Regions from separate parts of the Mesorhizobium sp. DCY119 genome, predicted to be linked through region 1. Evidence: predicted binding sites of a transcription regulator. Region 1 holds the regulator's gene; each other region holds the start of a gene.

Region 1 (4,196 bases):
CTTTGGCCTGCTCGGTCTGTCGGTGTTCATCAACTTCCTCGGCCTGCCGCGTTCGGCGGCCTTTGTCGGCGGCCTCGTGCTGACGCTGATGACCCTGCCGACGATCATCATCGCGACGCGCGCCGCCCTTGCCGCAGTGCCGCCGTCGATCCGCTCGGCAGCGTTGGGTCTCGGCGCATCCAAGATGCAGATGGTGTTCCAGCACATATTGCCGCTGGCTGCCCCCGGCATCCTGACCGGCACCATCATCGGCCTGGCGCGCGCGCTGGGCGAGACGGCGCCGCTGCTCTTGATCGGCATGGTCGCCTTCGTCGCCAATTATCCGACGACGCCTTTCGAGCCGGCGACGGCCTTGCCGGTGCAGATCTACATGTGGGCCAACGAGGCCGAGCGCGCTTTCGTCGAGCGCATGTCGGGCGCCATCATCATCCTGCTCATCTTCCTGATGGCGATGAACATCACCGCGATCGTGCTGCGCCGCCGCTTTGAACGGCGCTGGTAGAAAAGGACCATGTTATGAACATCATGACCGAGAAAGCACTCGAAAGCGCAGTGAGCGATAAAATGAGCGGCACACCCAACGAAATCATCAAGATGCGCGGCAATAAGGTCGGCGTGTTCTACGGCGAAAAGCAGGCGCTGTTCGATGTCGACCTCGACGTGCGCGAGAACCAGGTGACGGCGCTGATCGGCCCTTCGGGCTGCGGCAAGTCGACCTTCCTGCGCTGCCTTAACCGCATGAACGACACCATCGACAGCGCGCGGGTGACCGGCAAGATCACGCTCGACAACGAAGACATCTACGACAAGAACATCGACGTGGTCGAACTGCGCGCCCGCGTCGGCATGGTCTTCCAGAAGCCGAACCCGTTCCCGAAGTCGATCTACGAGAACGTCGCTTACGGCCCGCGCATCCACGGCCTGGCCAAGAAGAAATCCGAACTCGACCATGTCGTCGAGACCAGCCTGAAGAAGGCCGGCCTGTTCAACGAGGTCAAGGACCGCCTGCTCGAACCCGGCACCGGCCTTTCCGGCGGCCAGCAGCAGCGCCTGTGCATCGCGCGCGCGATCGCGGTTTCACCCGAAGTGATCCTGATGGATGAGCCGTGCTCGGCGCTCGATCCGATCGCGACTGCAAGGGTCGAGGAACTGATCGACGAACTGCGCCAGAACTACACGATCGTCATCGTCACCCACTCGATGCAGCAGGCCGCGCGCGTTTCGCAGCGCACGGCGATGTTCCATCTCGGCTATCTCGTCGAAGAAGGTGCGACCGACAAGATGTTCACCAACCCCGACGACAAGCGAACCCAGGACTACATCACCGGCCGCTTCGGCTGACGCGAACACGACGCGGATTGCAAGGACAGCATCATGGGCGAACATACCGTCACCTCTTTCGATGAAGATCTGGGACATATCGACCGTCTCATCCGGGATATGGGCGACCTGGCCGGCTCGATGGTCAGCGCTTCGATCCAGGCGCTGGTCCAGTCGGACAATGCGCTCGGCCAGCGCGTCGTTTCGGACGACGCCATCATGGACGCGCGCCAGCGCGAGCTCGATGAGCGCGCGATCACGCTGATCGCCAAGCGCCAGCCGATGGCGCAGGACCTGCGCGCCGTGGTCGGCGCCATCCGCATGGCCGGCGATCTGGAGCGAATCGGCGACCTTGCCAAGAACATCGCCAAGCGCGTCAGCGCTGTCGGCCAGAGCGCTACGCCGCGCGACCTTGCCCATTCGATCGAGGCGATGTCGGGCATGGTGCTGGATCAGGTTCGGGAGGTGGTCGACCACTATGTGTCGCGTCGGCCTGAAGAGTTGCAGGCGCTGCGCGCCGCCGATGAGAAGATCGACGTCAAATACACCGCCGTGTTCCGCGAGCTCCTGACCTACATGATGGAAGACCCGCGCAACATAACCGCTTGCACACATCTCCTGTTCTGCGCCAAGAATCTGGAGCGTATCGGCGACCATGTCACCAACATTGCCGAAAACGCCTATTATGTGATGACCGGCAAGCAGCTTCCGCTCAATCGGCCGAAGCAGGACGAAACTTCGATGACTGCACCGGCCGCGTGAGGCGGGTCGGCAGCGAAGCTTTAAAAGGGTAAGCTTGTTCCACCGGCGGTGCGAACCCGCCGGACACCATGCGAAAGGCGAGGGGGCTCGAACCGGATCGCGTTAACAGGACGGCAAATTGATGATCGCACCCAAAGTCATGGTGGTCGAAGACGAAGAGCCGCTGGGCGTGCTGCTTCGCTATAATCTCGAATCGGAAGGCTATCAGGTCGAGATCGTGCCGCGCGGCGACGAGGCCGAAATCCGGCTTCAGGAAAACGTACCCGATCTTCTGGTGCTGGACTGGATGCTGCCGGCGGTTTCCGGCATCGAGCTTTGCCGGCGGCTGAGAATGCGCCCCGAAACCGAGCGCCTGCCGATCATCATGCTGACGGCGCGTGGTGAAGAAAGCGACCGCGTGCGCGGGCTTTCCACCGGGGCCGACGACTATCTGGTCAAGCCGTTCTCAACGCCGGAATTCATGGCGCGGGTGAGGGCGCTTTTGCGCCGCGCCAAGCCGGAAGTGCTGTCCAGCGTGCTCAAGGTCGGCGACATCGTGCTCGACCGCGAGGCGCACCGCGTCTATCGCAAGAAGAGCGAGATCAAGCTTGGGCCGACGGAATTCCGCCTGCTCGAATTCATGATGCGCCATCCCGGCCGAGTCTTCTCGCGCAGCCAGCTTCTCGACAATGTCTGGGGCGAGACGATCTATATCGATGAGCGCACGGTGGACGTGCATGTCGGCCGGTTGCGCAAGGCCGTCAACACGGGCCGCATGCCCGATGTCATCCGCACCATTCGCGGCTCGGGCTACGCCATCCGCGAGGACTGAGCGGTTGCCTGACGCTTCTCAGGCAACCTTGTGGCCGGCTGCTGCCGGGCTTGAGCCCGGCGCAAAAATCTCCTGATCGACAAAGGTCAGCGCCTGCATGGTGCTGCCCTCGCGGATGAGTGGTAGCTCGTTCGGCTCTGTATCGAAGGAAATCGCCTTGTTGTGCTGGCCGCCGGCGGTCTTGTCGATCGCTTCGCGCAGCGCCGGCTCGATCAGGTCGAAAGCGGTCGCGCCGATGCCGACGACGGCCACCGGAGCAGGATCGATCAGCGCGAACAGGCTTCCCAAGCCGAAGCCGATCGCTTCGCCGGCCTTGCGGAACGCTTCGCGCTCGGGGCCGGGCCCTGCACGCGCCACATCTGCCAGCATGCGCATGTCGCCATCGCTGATGTCGGCAAGCGGCGCGTCGTCTTCGCTTGCCTGTTTTGCCTTACGCCATATTGCGTAGTTGCCGGCATAGGCTTCGACGCAGCCGCGGCGGCCGCAGCGGCAGAGCGCGCCATCGGGCCGGTGGATCATATGGCCGAACTCGCCGCCGGAGGATTGCGTGCCGGTGAAGAGGTCGCCCTTCAGCACCATGCCCATGCCGATGCCGTGCGAAAGCAGCACGGCGATGAAGTCGTTGTGGTAGCGCTCGGGCTTGCGCCATCTCAGCGCCACCGCGATCATGTTGCAGTCGTTCTCGACGGTCACCGGAATGCCGGTTGCTTCCTCGATGATGTCGGCGAACGCGATGTGGGTATGCGCCGTGATCGGCGTCCACAGCATGGCTCGGGAGGTGGAATCGGTGATGCCCTGCACGGCCATGCCGATGCGCATCACGCGCCGGCCGGCCGATTTACGCAGCGCGATCTGCCGGCGCACCATGGCCACGCATTCGCCGATCAAGCCGTCGCGCGACATGGTTAGCGTTTCAAGCTTGCGCTCTTCCTCGGACACGACCTCACCGGAATAGTCGACGATCGCGACCGAAAGGAAGTTCAGGGAAAGGACGACGGTGACGATTTCGGCGGCATCGGGGTTCAGTTCCAGCGCCACCTGTGGCCGCCCGCGCTTTTGTGACGACGCCTCGGGTCCCTTGGCCTCCAGCAGGATGCCCTCGGCGATGAGGTCCGACGAGATTGCGGAAATGGTCGAGTGGCTGAGGCCGGTCGAGCCGGCGATTTCGGTGCGCGACGGCTGTTGCGCCTGGCGCACGGCGGCAATGACCATGGCGCGGTTGCGCTTGCGCAGATCGTCGTGACGGATCGCGACCGACATGTTTTCGTATTCCTCCCGGGAGCCTGTTCATTCCGCCGAAGCG
Region 2 (4,196 bases), 640 kb from region 1:
TAGCCTTGCGGATGATGGCGACGAGCTGCTCGCCGGCGATCTCCTTGGGACCGCTGTTGTCTATGGTCGAGATGCCGGGGCCGGTGAGTTCGACCTTCACCGTGCGTGCCAGCCGCGCCATCACCTCGCCGCGCGATTCGCGGCCGCGTGCGGCCAGCCGCTCGGCCAGTATCTCCGGGGCCGCGGTGATTTCGACCACGGCGACATTCTCGTAGCGTTCGCGCAGCGCCGGAATGGCATTGCGCGAGCCGTTGGCCACCGCGATGTGGCCGTTGGCGATCGCCTCGTCGACGCTTGCCGGGATGCCGTATTTCAGCCCATGCGCTTCCCAGGAAAGCGCGAAGGCGCCCTCAGTCGCGGCTTCAACGAATGCCGCATCTTCCAGCGTGTCATGGTCTTCGGTTGCGCCGTCGGAAGGACGGGTGATGACACGGCGGACAAACTCCACCGTATCGTCCTCGGCGAAATGCTGGCGCGCATAGGCGATGACGGTGTCCTTGCCGGCGCCGCTTGGGCCGACCACGGCGATGAAGACGCCGTTGCGGACCGGGAATTCAGCGCTTGCCTGCTCGCGCTCGATGAGGGCCGAGACCATCATGCGACGCGGCGCCCTTCGCGCCATACGGTGCGAACCACCGGCACATGCTCGTCGACGCGCACGCGCACCAGATCGGCGCGGCGGCCGGTCTCGATGACGCCGCGGTCGGTGAGGCCGACGGCTTCGGCCGGCGTCTTCGACACCATGGCGACGGCCTGCGGCAGCGAGATCGCGTCGACCACTTCGCCAAGGAAGAAGGCCGACTGGATCAGGCTGAACGGAATGTAGTCGGACGACAGGATGTCGAGCAGCCCGTCCTCGGCCAGCGCGCGGGCCGAAACATTGCCCGAATGCGAGCCGCCGCGCATGACGTTGGGCGCGCCCATCAGAACGCCGAGCCCGGCACCTTTGGAGGCTTTCGCCGCTTCCATCGTGGTCGGGAATTCGGCCACCCGAATGCCTTGCGATATCGCCTCGTCGACATGGGCAATTGTCGCGTCGTCATGGCTGGCGAGGATGATGCCGCGCGCCTGGCAGGCCTCGGCGATCGCGGCGCGGTTGGGCGCGGAATTTTCGGCCGACTGCGCCATGCGCTTCTGGCAATAGGCGCGAAACTGCTCTTCGCTCATCTTCAGCTTGCCCATGTAGTAGACGGCATAGGCGTCGAAGCTGGCGAACTGGCGCTGGCCCGGCGCATGGTCCATCAGCGAGGCGAGCTTCACGCGCTCGTCGCCGTCGAAAAGCGCGAACGCCTCGCGGCAGTCAGGCGCCGAAACCTCGCAGCGCAGGTGGATGAAGTGGTCGGCGCGCAGCCGGTCGTTGACGACGCTGTCTTCGATGGCGTCGGCGAGCTTGCGCATGTCGGCGGCGGTGATGTCGGAGTCGGTGTCCATGCCAACCCGAAGCGCGTCGAACACGGTGGTGATGCCGGCGGTGGCGACCTGCGCGTCATGGGCAAGCACCGAGGCGATCGGGTTCCAGCGCACTTTCGGGCGCGGCGCATAGTGGCCTTCGAGATGGTCCGTGTGGAGTTCCACCAGACCCGGAATGATGTAGTCGCCCTGCATGTCGTCGCCGGTCTTGCCGGCGCCTGCGGAAATGTCGGCGATCTTGCCGTCGCGGATCAGGATCGAGCCGTTGACGATTTCGTCGGCAAGCACGATGCGGGCATTTGTCAGTGTCGTCTCGGTGGTCATTTCAAGCAGTCTTTCTTTCGCGTCTTTGTCCAAGCGCGTGATAGGAATGCACCATGAAGGGTGCGCCAGGCTCGCGTTCGACGAACAGGGCCAGCCCGTCTATGGCAAAGGGTTCGGCAACGGCGTTGCCGAACAGGCGTTCGATGGTTGCACGCAATTTTGGGCTTTCTTCGGCGCTGACGCGGCCCGTCAGCGTCATGTGGAAACGGAACGTGTCGAACACGTAAGGGTAACCCCATTGGCACAGGTTGCGGAACTCGATCTGGCTCAGTGCATCCGGGTTGCGGCGCTCGATTTCGGCATCGGTCAAGGGCGCGCGAAAGCGATCGAACTTTTCAACCACATCGCCGGCGAAGCGATTGAGTTCGGGTGACACCTCGCCCGGGATAAGCGCGAAGAAGCGGTCGATCTGGCCCAGCACGAGATGCGGGATGATCACCGGCTCGACCGATGCGGCGTAGGCGGCTAGCGCCTTGTCGAGCGAGGCTTCGCTCTCACCCTCGGCCAGCCGGAACGGCGCCTTCAGCGTGGCGTGGAAGCCGTAGCGCCGGGCGGCAGCGGTGTGGAAGGCGATCTCCGTCGGCGTCAGCAGCGATGTTGCCGGCGCAGTGCTGGTCGCACCCGTAAAAGGGTTGCGGCCGAGCCAATTGGCAGCGATGCGGGTCAGCGCGTCGTCGGGTCCGGGGGTGAAGTAAATGGCGTATCGCATCGTGTGGTCCTGGTCAGCCTCGCTGCCATAGGCGATTTGCATGACGGATTGACGAAGCTTTTTGATTTGTCGGTAATATCAGACAAGTTTCTTTGCGTCATCAGCCAGAAGCGGTGGGCGGCTGGTGCTGTGGTGGTGGGTTTTCGGCCATCTGTCACAGCGAAGTGACCGTCGGCCGGGCGAGCGTGCATTGACCCGGTTTGGCCTTGGATGCTCAATCGCTGCAACGAAAAGACAAGGGAAGACGGGGTTTCCATGAAAAGATTTTTGCTTGCTGCGGCCGCGCTCGCGGCCATGACCTTTCAGGTTTTCGCGCAGAATCCCGATCCGGCGAAGTGGGACGATGTGCTCAGGCAAGCGCGCGGCGAGACGGTCTATTTCAACGCCTGGGGTGGCGCCGAAAACATCAACGCCTATCTCGAATGGGCCGGCAGCGAGCTTGAGAAGCGCTACGGCGTCAAGCTGGTGCATGTGAAGCTCGACGATACCGCCAATGCTGTGGCCAAGGTGGTGGCCGAAAAGGCCGCCGGCCGCAACGACACCGGCACGGTCGATCTCATCTGGATCAACGGCGAGAACTTTTCGTCGATGAAGCGGCAGGATCTTCTGATGTCGCCGGGCTGGGCCGAAAAGCTGCCCAACTGGAAATATGTCGACGCCGACGACAAGCCGACCATCCGCACCGATTTCACCATTCCCGTCGAGGGGCTGGAAAGCCCATGGGGCATGGCCAAGCTGGTGTTCTTCTACGACCAGGCCAAAACCGATGCCGCGAGCCTGCCGAAATCGGCGAAGGAGCTGCTGGAATGGGCCAGGAAAAACCCTGGCCGCTTCTCCTATCCGCAACCACCGGATTTCATCGGCTCGTCCTTCCTCAAGCAGATATTGTCTGAACTCGTCACCGAGCGCGCTGTGCTGCAGAAGCCGGTGGACGAGGCTTCCTTCGATGAGGTGACGAAGCCGCTGTTTGCCTATCTCGATGAACTCAACCCACTGCTGTGGCGCGGCGGCAAGGCCTTTCCGCAGAACTATCCGGCGATGAAGCAGCTTCTCGCCGATGGCGAGGTCGACATCATCTTCGCCTTCAACCCGTCGGAAGCCTCCGGCGCCATCGCCAATGGCGAACTGCCGGGCACCGTGCGCTCCTTCACCTTCCCGGCGGGCACGCTCGCCAACACCCATTTCGTCGCCATCCCCTACAACGCCGCCGCCAAGGCCGGCGCGCTGGTGCTGGCCGATTTCCTGATCTCGCCGGAAGCGCAGGCGCGCAAGCAGGACCCCAAGATTTGGGGCGACCCGACCGTACTTGCGGTGTCGAAACTCGATGCGGAGGACAAGGCGCGTTTCGACGCGCTCGATCTTGGTGTTGCGACGCTGAAGCCGGATGAGCTCGGCCCTGCCATCGACGAGCCGCACCCAAGCTGGATGGAGCGGCTGGAACTGGAATGGAAGAAGCGCTACGGCGCGGCCAATTGAACGAAGGGATGAGGTTGGTGGTGACTGCGATTTGCAGGAATGGCGCTGGCCTGTTCGGTGATGCTTACGCTATCGCCCCCTCTCCGTCGCGCTTCGCGCGCCACCTCTCCCCCATTTCATGGGGGCGAGGAACCTGGGTTCTGAGAAGCCGCGACATTTCAGGACTTGGGTTCCTCGCCCCTGCGAAGCGGGGGAGAGGTGGCTCGGCGAAGCCGAGACGGAGAGGGGGTCGCGTCCAAAGCGAAACCCTCCGCATTCCAGACTGCGATAGTCCCGC
Region 3 (4,196 bases), 2.3 Mb from region 1:
GCAGACGCAGGCCACCGAGTGGCAGCGTTATGCCCTGGCCGATCTTTTCGCCATCGACGCCGACCAGTTCCAGGCTGCCACCGCCAAGGTCGCCGGCGATGCCATTTGCGGGATGGAAGCCTGAAATAACCCCCAACGCCGAGTAATGTGCTTCCTCGCGCCCGGTAAGCACCCTTATTTCGGTGCCCAGGATCTGCTGCGCCCGGTGAATGAAGTCCGGTCCGTTCTCGGCCTCGCGCGCCGCAGCCGTCGCGATCACATGCAGTTCCTCCGCGCCTGCCTGATCGGACAGGGCGCGAAACCGCCGGAACTCCTCCACGGCGCGGGTTACGCCCTCCGGATCGAGCTTGCCCGTCGAAACGATGCCGCGACCAAGGCCGGCCAACATCTTTTCGTTGAACAGAACCGTCGGAGAACGGGATATGCCTTCATACACGACAAGACGGATCGAGTTCGACCCAATGTCGATGATGGAAATCGGTCGGCGATCCTGAAGCCGACCCTGGGATTGTGCAATCATCAGCTACCGGTTGCGCTGGACTTCTTGCGCCGCTTGAACTGCGCGATGCGCTTGGGCGCATGCGATTTCAGTGCATCTCCCCGCCCAGACAGGCTCGGATTCGTCATGAAATATTCCTGCGCGTTGAACGGCTCTTCCCCCTCGTCCAGCACTATGCGCCGCGAGGTACCGTCAGCCAATACTTCGAAACTTTGCTGGTTGTCCATGATGTTTCCGAGCATGATCTGGCCAAGCACCTGTTCATGCACAGTTGGATTGGTGATCGGAACCATGGTTTCGACGCGGCGGTCGAGGTTTCGGGGCATCAGGTCGGCCGAACTGATGTAGACGATGGCGTCGTCCGAAGGCAGGCCATGGCCGTTGCCGAAGCAATAAATCCGGCTGTGCTCGAGGAAGCGGCCGATGATCGATTTCACCCGGATGTTTTCAGAAAGTCCCGGAACCTGCGGCCTGAGGCAGCATATGCCGCGCACGACCAGGTCGATCTCCACACCCGCCCTGCTGGCGTCGTAGAGCGCATCGATGATCATCGGATCGACCAGCGAATTCATCTTCAGCCAGATCTGCGCCGGCCGGCCTTCCAGGGCGTGAGAAACCTCATCGGAAATGTGTTTCAGAATCCGGCTCCGCAGCGTCAGCGGCGACATCGCCAGATGCATCTCGTCGGCCGGCTCGGCATAGCCGGTGATGAAGTTGAAGAGCTGCGCGACATCATGGGCGATGTGCGAATCGGTCGTGAAGAAGGACAGATCGGTGTAGATGCGGGCGGTGATCGGATGATAATTGCCGGTGCCGAGGTGGACATAGTTGCGCAGGCGGTTGTCCTCGCGGCGCACCACCAGCGACATCTTGGCGTGCGTTTTCAGCTCGATGAAGCCGAATACGACCTGCACGCCGGCACGCTCCAGATCGCGCGCCCAGCGGATATTGGCCTCCTCGTCGAAGCGCGCCTTCAACTCGACCAGCGCCGTGACCGACTTGCCGGCCTCCGCCGCATCGACCAGCGCGCGCACGATCGGGCTGTCGTTCGAGGTGCGGTAGAGCGTCTGCTTGATCGCCACGACATCGGGATCGGCAGCAGCCTGGCGCAGGAACTGCACCACCACGTCGAAGGATTCGTAAGGGTGGTGGACGATGAAATCCTTCTCCCGGATGGCGGCGAAGCAATCGCCGCGATGGTCGCGGACACGTTCGGGAAAGCGCGGGTTGTAGGGCGTGAATTTCAGGTCGTCGCGCGGCACGGCGACAAGTTCGGAAATCTGGTTCAGCGCCAGCGGCCCGGTCAGCACGCTGATGCGCGAGGAAGAAACGCCAAGTTCCGTGGCGACGAATTCCCGCAGTTCATCCGGCATCTGACCGTCGAACTCGATGCGGATCACCGAACCGCGACGCCGGCGCTTCAGCGCCGTCTCGAACAGCCGCACCAGATCTTCGGCCTCTTCCTCGACCTCGATATCGCTGTCTCGGATGATGCGGAACGTGCCGGAACCCTTGACCTCATAGCCGGGGAAAAGCTTGCCGATGAAGATGTTCACCGTCTCTTCGATAGGGATAAAGCGCACGCAGTTCTTGCGATCCGGCAGACCGATGTATCGCCTCAGCGCAGTCGGCAGGCGCAGCAGCGCCGTCATTTCCTCGCCGTTCTTGCGGTGACGCAATTGCAGCGCGATCGAGAAACCCAGATTGGGAATGAACGGGAAAGGATGCGCCGGGTCGATGGATAGCGGCGTCAGGACCGGAAAGACCTGTTCCTGAAAATGGTTTTCGAGCCAGGTCTTCTCATCCTTGGTCAGCGCATCACCGGTGATGCTCTCGATACCTTCCTTCTTGAGCAAACCGATCAGGCCGGAAAGGCTTGTCTGCTGGTCTTCCTGAAGGCGACCGACCTCGACAAGAAGCTGTTCGAGCTGCTGCTCGGGCGTGCGCCCGTCGGGGCTTTTGATGGAGATGTTTTCGCGTATCTGCCCGGCAAGGCCGGCAACGCGAACCATGAAGAATTCGTCGAGATTGGCGGCCGATATCGACAGGAAGCGAACGCGCTCCAGCAGCGGATGGTTCGGGTTCTGTGATTCTTCAAGAACGCGGCGGTTGAACTGGAGCCACGAGAACTCACGATTGACGAAACGGTCCGGATTGCCTGCGGACGCATCGCCGTCGGCGGTGCTGACGGTGGTGAATTCGGCCTGGACCGGTCTTAGCTCGTTCATGTCCCTCTTTATCCTTTATGCGACCACAGCCGCTTATTCGGCTCAGCTTATCTCCTGACAGGGTTTTGCGACAGTTTGATTTCACATGGCTTGCAAAGAGGTTGGCTATGCTTCAAACGCTTGCTAAGAGCGAGATGTAATCGACAGGAGAAAGCCATGGCCGGCGGTTCCATTCCCCACTTCCAGAACGATGCAGGTCATGCCGTGATTGAAATCGGCGTGAAGGAATTCATGTGCGTGGGCGCAAACCCGCCCTTCGACCATCCGCATGTCTTTCTCGACATGGGCGCCGACTCCGAAAAGGTCTGCCCCTATTGCTCGACGCTGTACCGGTTCAACGGCACGCTGAAGGCCAGCGAGACGCGTCCGGAAAACTGCCTCTACATCGTTCGCGCCGCCTGACGGGCGCTGCTTGCGGCGATTGATCCGGTGGATATTCCTCACCCCGGAAAGATCGTCATCGCGGGTGCCGGCATTGCCGGGCTGACAGCAGCGCTTGCCTTTGCCAGCCGCGGCTTTGCCGTGGACGTCTTCGAGCGCTCGGAAAAGCTCGAGGAAGCCGGTGCCGGTATCCAGCTTTCGCCCAACGCCACCCGCATCCTCGATGATCTCGGCGTGCTGCAATTTTTGCTGCCCAAGGCGGTGCAGCCTGAAGCGGTCATCCTGCGCGACGCAAAGACCCTTAGAGAACTCGCCCGCGTACCGCTTGGCGCAATGGCTCAGAAACGCTGGGGTGCCCCCTATGTCGTTGCGCACCGCGCCGACCTGCAAGGCGCGCTGCTGGAAGCCATATCCCTGCAGCCGGCGATACAGCTTGTCAAAGGCGCTACCGTCCGCAGCGTGACTGTGGGTGACGGTGGTGCTTCCGTCTCAGTCGATCAGTCCGGAAAAAGCGAGCCGGCAGACGCCCGCCTCGTCGTTGGCGCGGATGGCGTCTGGTCGTCGCTGCGCGGTGGGGCGAATGCAAAGAGCCGTTTTACCGGCGAACTCGCCTGGCGCACGATGATCGACAGCCAAAGCCCGCAAGGCCGTGCCTTTGCCGAAATCGGTTCGCCGGATTCGGTGATGGCCTTCCTGCATCCGGGCTTTCACCTCATCGCCTATCCGGTACGCAGCGGGGCCGCGTTCAATCTCGTCGCCTTCACGCCGGGAAAAGGCATTGCCGAGGGATGGTCGGGCAAGGCCGACATTTCCATCCTGAAACAGGCGATGCGCAACACAGCACCAGCGCTTGCGCAATTGGCCGAAAACGCCGGCCCATGGACAGCATGGCCAATCCACACCGTCGACCCAAACGCGCCATGGATCGCTCCCGGTCTCGCCCTCATCGGCGACGCAGCGCACGCGATGACGCCCTTTGCGGCGCAAGGGGCGGCGATGGCCATCGAGGATGCAGATACGCTTGCGGCATACGTGGCCGCCACACCGGACGATTTGCCTACCGCCCTCGCCGCCTGGGAAGCATCGCG
Region 4 (4,196 bases), 1.2 Mb from region 1:
AGGCGCGCGGCGCGGTTGGCACCGGCGGCGACTCCAGCCTTGGCGTATTCTACGAAAAGGACTACTGACCCGCACGGTTTGTCGTTATTCAGGTGATGACGGCCTGCAAATGATGGTCTTCTGCGCTTCCGGTGCTCACGTACAAAACGTACGCTCCGCTCCGGTTCTCGAAACCCATCATTTTCGGCACGTCCTGACCTGAATCTCGACAAACCGAGTGACAGTTTCCAATAGCCGGAGTCATCCATCATGAATCTTGCCGCCGAAATGGGCCCCGGCCTGACCGGGCTCGAACAGCTTCGGGCGCTGATCGCTTCGGGCGGGCGTCCGCCCATAGCCGAAACGCTGGATTTCCGGCTGGTCCAGGTCGACGACGGCTTTGCCGTCTTCGAAGGCACGCCCAGCCTGTCGGTCTACAACCCCATCGGCATGGTCCATGGCGGCTACGCCGCCACGCTGCTCGATTCGGCCTGCGGCTGCGCCGTCCACTCGAAACTCAGCGCCACCCAGGCCTATTCTACGCTGGAACTGAAGGTCGCCTACCACAAGGCGATCACCAAGGACACCGGCCTGCTGCGCGCCGAAGGCCGCGTGCTTTCCTTCGGCCGCCGCGCCGGGTTTTCCGAAGCCAAGCTCACCGACAGCGCCGGCAAGCTCTACGCGAGTGCGACGTCTACGCTGATCGTGATGGAGCGGTAGCGGCGGCGAGAGTTCCCCCTCTCCGTCACGCTTCGCGTGCCACCTCTCCCCCGCTTTACGGGGGCGAGGAACCCAAGTCCTGAAACGGCGCGACCTCGCAGAATCAAGGTTCCTCGCCCCGCTTGCGGGGAGAGGCGGATCGGCGAAGCCGAGACGGAGAGGGGAAGCTTTTATTCGTCCCACGACGAGAGGAGTAAAAACTTATTCTCTCCTCAACTCTCCACCGTCAGCTCCACCAGATCCGCGGCAAAGCGCGTTTCGGCAAATTGGATCGGCCGCCCCTCAAGATCATCATTGATCGCAATCGCCACCAGTACGATCGCGCCGGGCGAGAGCTTCAGGTTTTCCAGATCGTCGGTATCGGCATGGCGCGCCGAGACCAGCGTCGAGCGGCGCAGATAGTCATTCACGCCATAACGCGCGAAGGATGAGGTGATCGAGCCCGTCTCGGCATAGGCTTTCTCGAAACCGGGAAAGCGCACGGCATCGAACCAGCCCGTCGCACGCCCCACACGCCGTCCGTCCGCTTCACTCACCGTTTCCAGCCGCAGCACCGGCGCGCCTGGTTCAAGCGCCAGCGCTTCCGCCACGCGCGCACTGGCTTCTTCCTGTTGATGGCCCAGAAGTATGCCGCGCCGGTCGCGCGTCTGATGCTGCATGCCTGTGGAAAAGCGCGTGCGTGCCGAGATCGGATAGGCAAGCCGCTTGCGGCTTTCGATGAAGGTGCCGCGGCCCTGTTCGGCCCGCAGCACGCCTTCCTGCACGAGCGCTGCGATTGCCGCGCGCACCGTGTGCCGGTTCACGCCAAAGTGCTCGGACAGCCAGATTTCCGGCGGCAATTTTTGCCCGTCGCCGAGCGTGCCGCCGCCGATGCCATGCCGGATGCGGTCGGCGACCTGCCGCCACAGCGCGACCCCGCTGCGCCGCTCCATACTGAGTTGACTGTCTTCCGAGCCCATTTTTTCACCCCGTCATCGCACCGTCATAGACAGGCATTAGAAAGGGAGTATAATTTGTATGGTTGTATAGAGCAATAGACAAATTTTGCAACGGCGGACCGGATAATGAAAACAGACAGACGGCAGGAAAGGGAAGAGGCGGCGGGCCGCAAGGCAGCGATGGCAGCACTCTCCCATGCACCCGGAGACAGGCTCAAGGCGTTGTGGGCTGAGGCCGGCTTGCCGCGTGATGCGCAGAAGCTTCGCGGGCCGGAGACGGGTCTCGTCACCGTGCGCGGCCGCATCGGCGGTGGCGGTGCGCCATTCAATTTCGGCGAGGCGACCGTCACCCGCGCCACGGTGCGGGTCGAGGGTGGCGCGGTCGGCCACGCCTATGCGCTCGGCCGCGACAAGGAAAAGGCGCTTCTCTCGGCCATCGCCGATGCGCTCTGGCAGGACGCATCGCGCCGTGCCGAGATCGAGGCCAGCATCATCGAGCCGCTGCGCGCGGAACAGCTTGCTGCCGACGAGACGCGTCGCGCCGAGACGGCGGCGACGAAGGTCGATTTCTTCACCATGGTACGCGGAGAGGATTGATGGAAACGCAGGCAATCGATGGCGGCTTCGCCAATCCAGTATTCGATGCGCAGGCGGTGTTTCGCGCCGTCATGGACGCCATGGCCCGTCCCGGCACCATCCAGCCCTGCGACGGCCTGACCGTGCCGCCGGCACCGCTGTCGCCGGTCGCGGGTGCTGTCGCACTGACCTTCTGCGACAACGACACGCCGCTCTGGCTCGATCCTGCCTTGCAGGCCTCTGCCGCCGCAAAGCACTGGCTTGGCTTTCACAGCGGCGCGCCGCTTGCCCACACGCCGGCGGATGCGCATTTCGCGCTCGTCTCCAGCCCGGCCGAGTTGATCGCGCTTGAGAATTTCGCGCAAGGCACGCAGGAATATCCCGATCGCTCTACCACGCTCATCCTGCAGGTGGAGAGCCTGTCTGCGGGCGAAAACCTGCTGCTCGAAGGCCCCGGCATCGAGAAGGCTGCAATGCTCGCGCCCACCCCGCTGCCGCGTCATTTCGTCGAACAGTGGAAGCAGAACCGCGCCCGCTTTCCGCGCGGCGTCGATGTCATTCTGGCAGCACCAGAAGGCATCGCCTGCCTGCCGCGCACCACGCGTATCAAGACCATGGAGGCCTGACCGATGTATGTGGCCGTAAAGGGCGGTGATGCCGCCATTTCCAACGCACACCAGCTGCTCGCCGACCGTCGGCGCGGCGACCGCTCCGTGCCCGCCCTGCGCCTCGACCAGATCGTCGAGCAGCTGGCGCTGGGTGTCGATCGCGTCATGGCCGAAGGTTCGCTCTACGATCGCGAACTGGCGGCACTCGCCCTCGCACAGGCGCGCGGCGACATGATCGAGGCGATCTTCCTCGTCCGCGCCTATCGCACCACTCTGCCGCGCTTTGGCTATACGCTCCCGATCGACACCGCCGCCATGCAGGTCGAGCGCCGCATTTCCGCGACCTACAAGGACCTGCCCGGCGGCCAGCTTCTCGGCCCGACCTTTGATTACACGCATCGCCTGCTCGACCCCGAAATCGCCGCCGGTGCGCCGGTAGCCGAACCCGAACAGCGCGAGGCCGAAGCTGGCCGAATGCCGCGTGTCTCGGAAATCCTCGCCCATGAAGGGCTGATCGAAAGCGACGGCGAACTGCCGGAAGACCACGTCACCGGCGATCTCACCCGCGAGCCGGTGGAGTTTCCGCTGGAGCGCGACCTGCGCCTGCAGGCACTTTCGCGCGGCGACGAGGGCTTTTTGCTGGCGCTCGCCTATTCCACCCAGCGTGGCTATGGCCGCAGCCATCCCTTCGTTGGCGAGGTCCGCATCGGCGAGGTCGAGGTTGAAATCGACGTGCCGGAACTGCCCTTCGCCGTGCCCCTCGGCCGCATCCGCGTCACCGAATGTCAGATGGTCAACCAGTTCAAGGGTTCGGCCAAGGTGCCGCCGCAGTTCACGCGCGGCTACGGTCTCGTCTTCGGCCAGTCCGAACGCAAGGCCATGGCGATGTCGCTATGCGACCGCGCCCTGCGCGCCCGCGAGTTCGGCGAGGATGTCGTTGCCCCCGCGCAGGACGAGGAATTCGTCATCTCGCATTCCGACAACGTCCAGGCCACCGGCTTCGTCGAGCATCTGAAGTTGCCGCACTATGTCGATTTCCAGGCCGAACTCGGTCTCGTGCGCGGCATGCGCGCCGAGCACGAAGCGCGCCAGCGCGGCGACGATCAGGAAACACGGGAGGCCGCGGAATGATCGAAGGTCTCTCGCACATCACCTTCATCGTGCGTGATCTCGAGCGTATGACGGCGATTCTCGCCGGAGTCTTCGACGCTCGCGAGGTCTATGCCAGCGGCGACGACCGTTTCTCGCTGTCTCGCGAAAAATTCTTCCTGATTGGCGATCTCTGGATCGCGATCATGGAGGGCGAGCCGTTGCCTTCGCGCAGCTACAACCACATCGCCTTCAAGATCGATGAGGTCGATTTCGACCGCTATGT

Evidence for each region. Region 1 encodes PhoB, which activates phosphate uptake and scavenging genes when phosphate is short. Its sites were predicted from a motif close to TGTCATNNANCTGTCAT; they were not measured.
Region 2: a site for PhoB is predicted at 2,484-2,500, ahead of DZG07_RS02340 (DUF1045 domain-containing protein). Genes of this name have one in related genera too.
Region 3: a site for PhoB is predicted at 2,795-2,811, ahead of DZG07_RS16590 (RNA degradosome polyphosphate kinase). Genes of this name have one in related genera too.
Region 4: a site for PhoB is predicted at 1,669-1,685, ahead of phnF (phosphonate metabolism transcriptional regulator PhnF). Genes of this name have one in related genera too.

What each region holds. Positions count from the first base shown of each region.
Region 1 is NZ_CP031834.1:1,130,096-1,134,291, forward strand. Features, by position in the region: gene pstA (phosphate ABC transporter permease PstA) at 1-502, shown strand, start outside; gene pstB (phosphate ABC transporter ATP-binding protein PstB) at 517-1,341, shown strand; gene phoU (phosphate signaling complex protein PhoU) at 1,375-2,082, shown strand; gene phoB (phosphate regulon transcriptional regulator PhoB) at 2,204-2,893, shown strand; gene DZG07_RS05490 (ROK family protein) at 2,912-4,153, opposite strand.
Region 2 is NZ_CP031834.1:491,390-495,585, reverse strand. Features, by position in the region: gene phnN (phosphonate metabolism protein/1,5-bisphosphokinase (PRPP-forming) PhnN) at 1-598, opposite strand, end outside; gene DZG07_RS02345 (alpha-D-ribose 1-methylphosphonate 5-triphosphate diphosphatase) at 595-1,734, opposite strand; gene DZG07_RS02340 (DUF1045 domain-containing protein) at 1,736-2,443, opposite strand; gene DZG07_RS02335 (ABC transporter substrate-binding protein) at 2,699-3,919, shown strand.
Region 3 is NZ_CP031834.1:3,417,866-3,422,061, forward strand. Features, by position in the region: gene ppx (exopolyphosphatase) at 1-520, opposite strand, end outside; gene DZG07_RS16590 (RNA degradosome polyphosphate kinase) at 520-2,727, opposite strand; gene DZG07_RS16595 (zinc-finger domain-containing protein) at 2,884-3,129, shown strand; gene DZG07_RS16600 (FAD-dependent monooxygenase) at 3,157-4,196, shown strand, end outside.
Region 4 is NZ_CP031834.1:4,761,458-4,765,653, reverse strand. Features, by position in the region: gene DZG07_RS23330 (translocation/assembly module TamB domain-containing protein) at 1-68, shown strand, start outside; gene DZG07_RS23325 (PaaI family thioesterase) at 250-699, shown strand; gene phnF (phosphonate metabolism transcriptional regulator PhnF) at 912-1,658, opposite strand; gene phnG (phosphonate C-P lyase system protein PhnG) at 1,764-2,234, shown strand; gene phnH (phosphonate C-P lyase system protein PhnH) at 2,234-2,839, shown strand; gene DZG07_RS23305 (carbon-phosphorus lyase complex subunit PhnI) at 2,843-3,952, shown strand; gene fosX (FosX/FosE/FosI family fosfomycin resistance hydrolase) at 3,949-4,196, shown strand, end outside.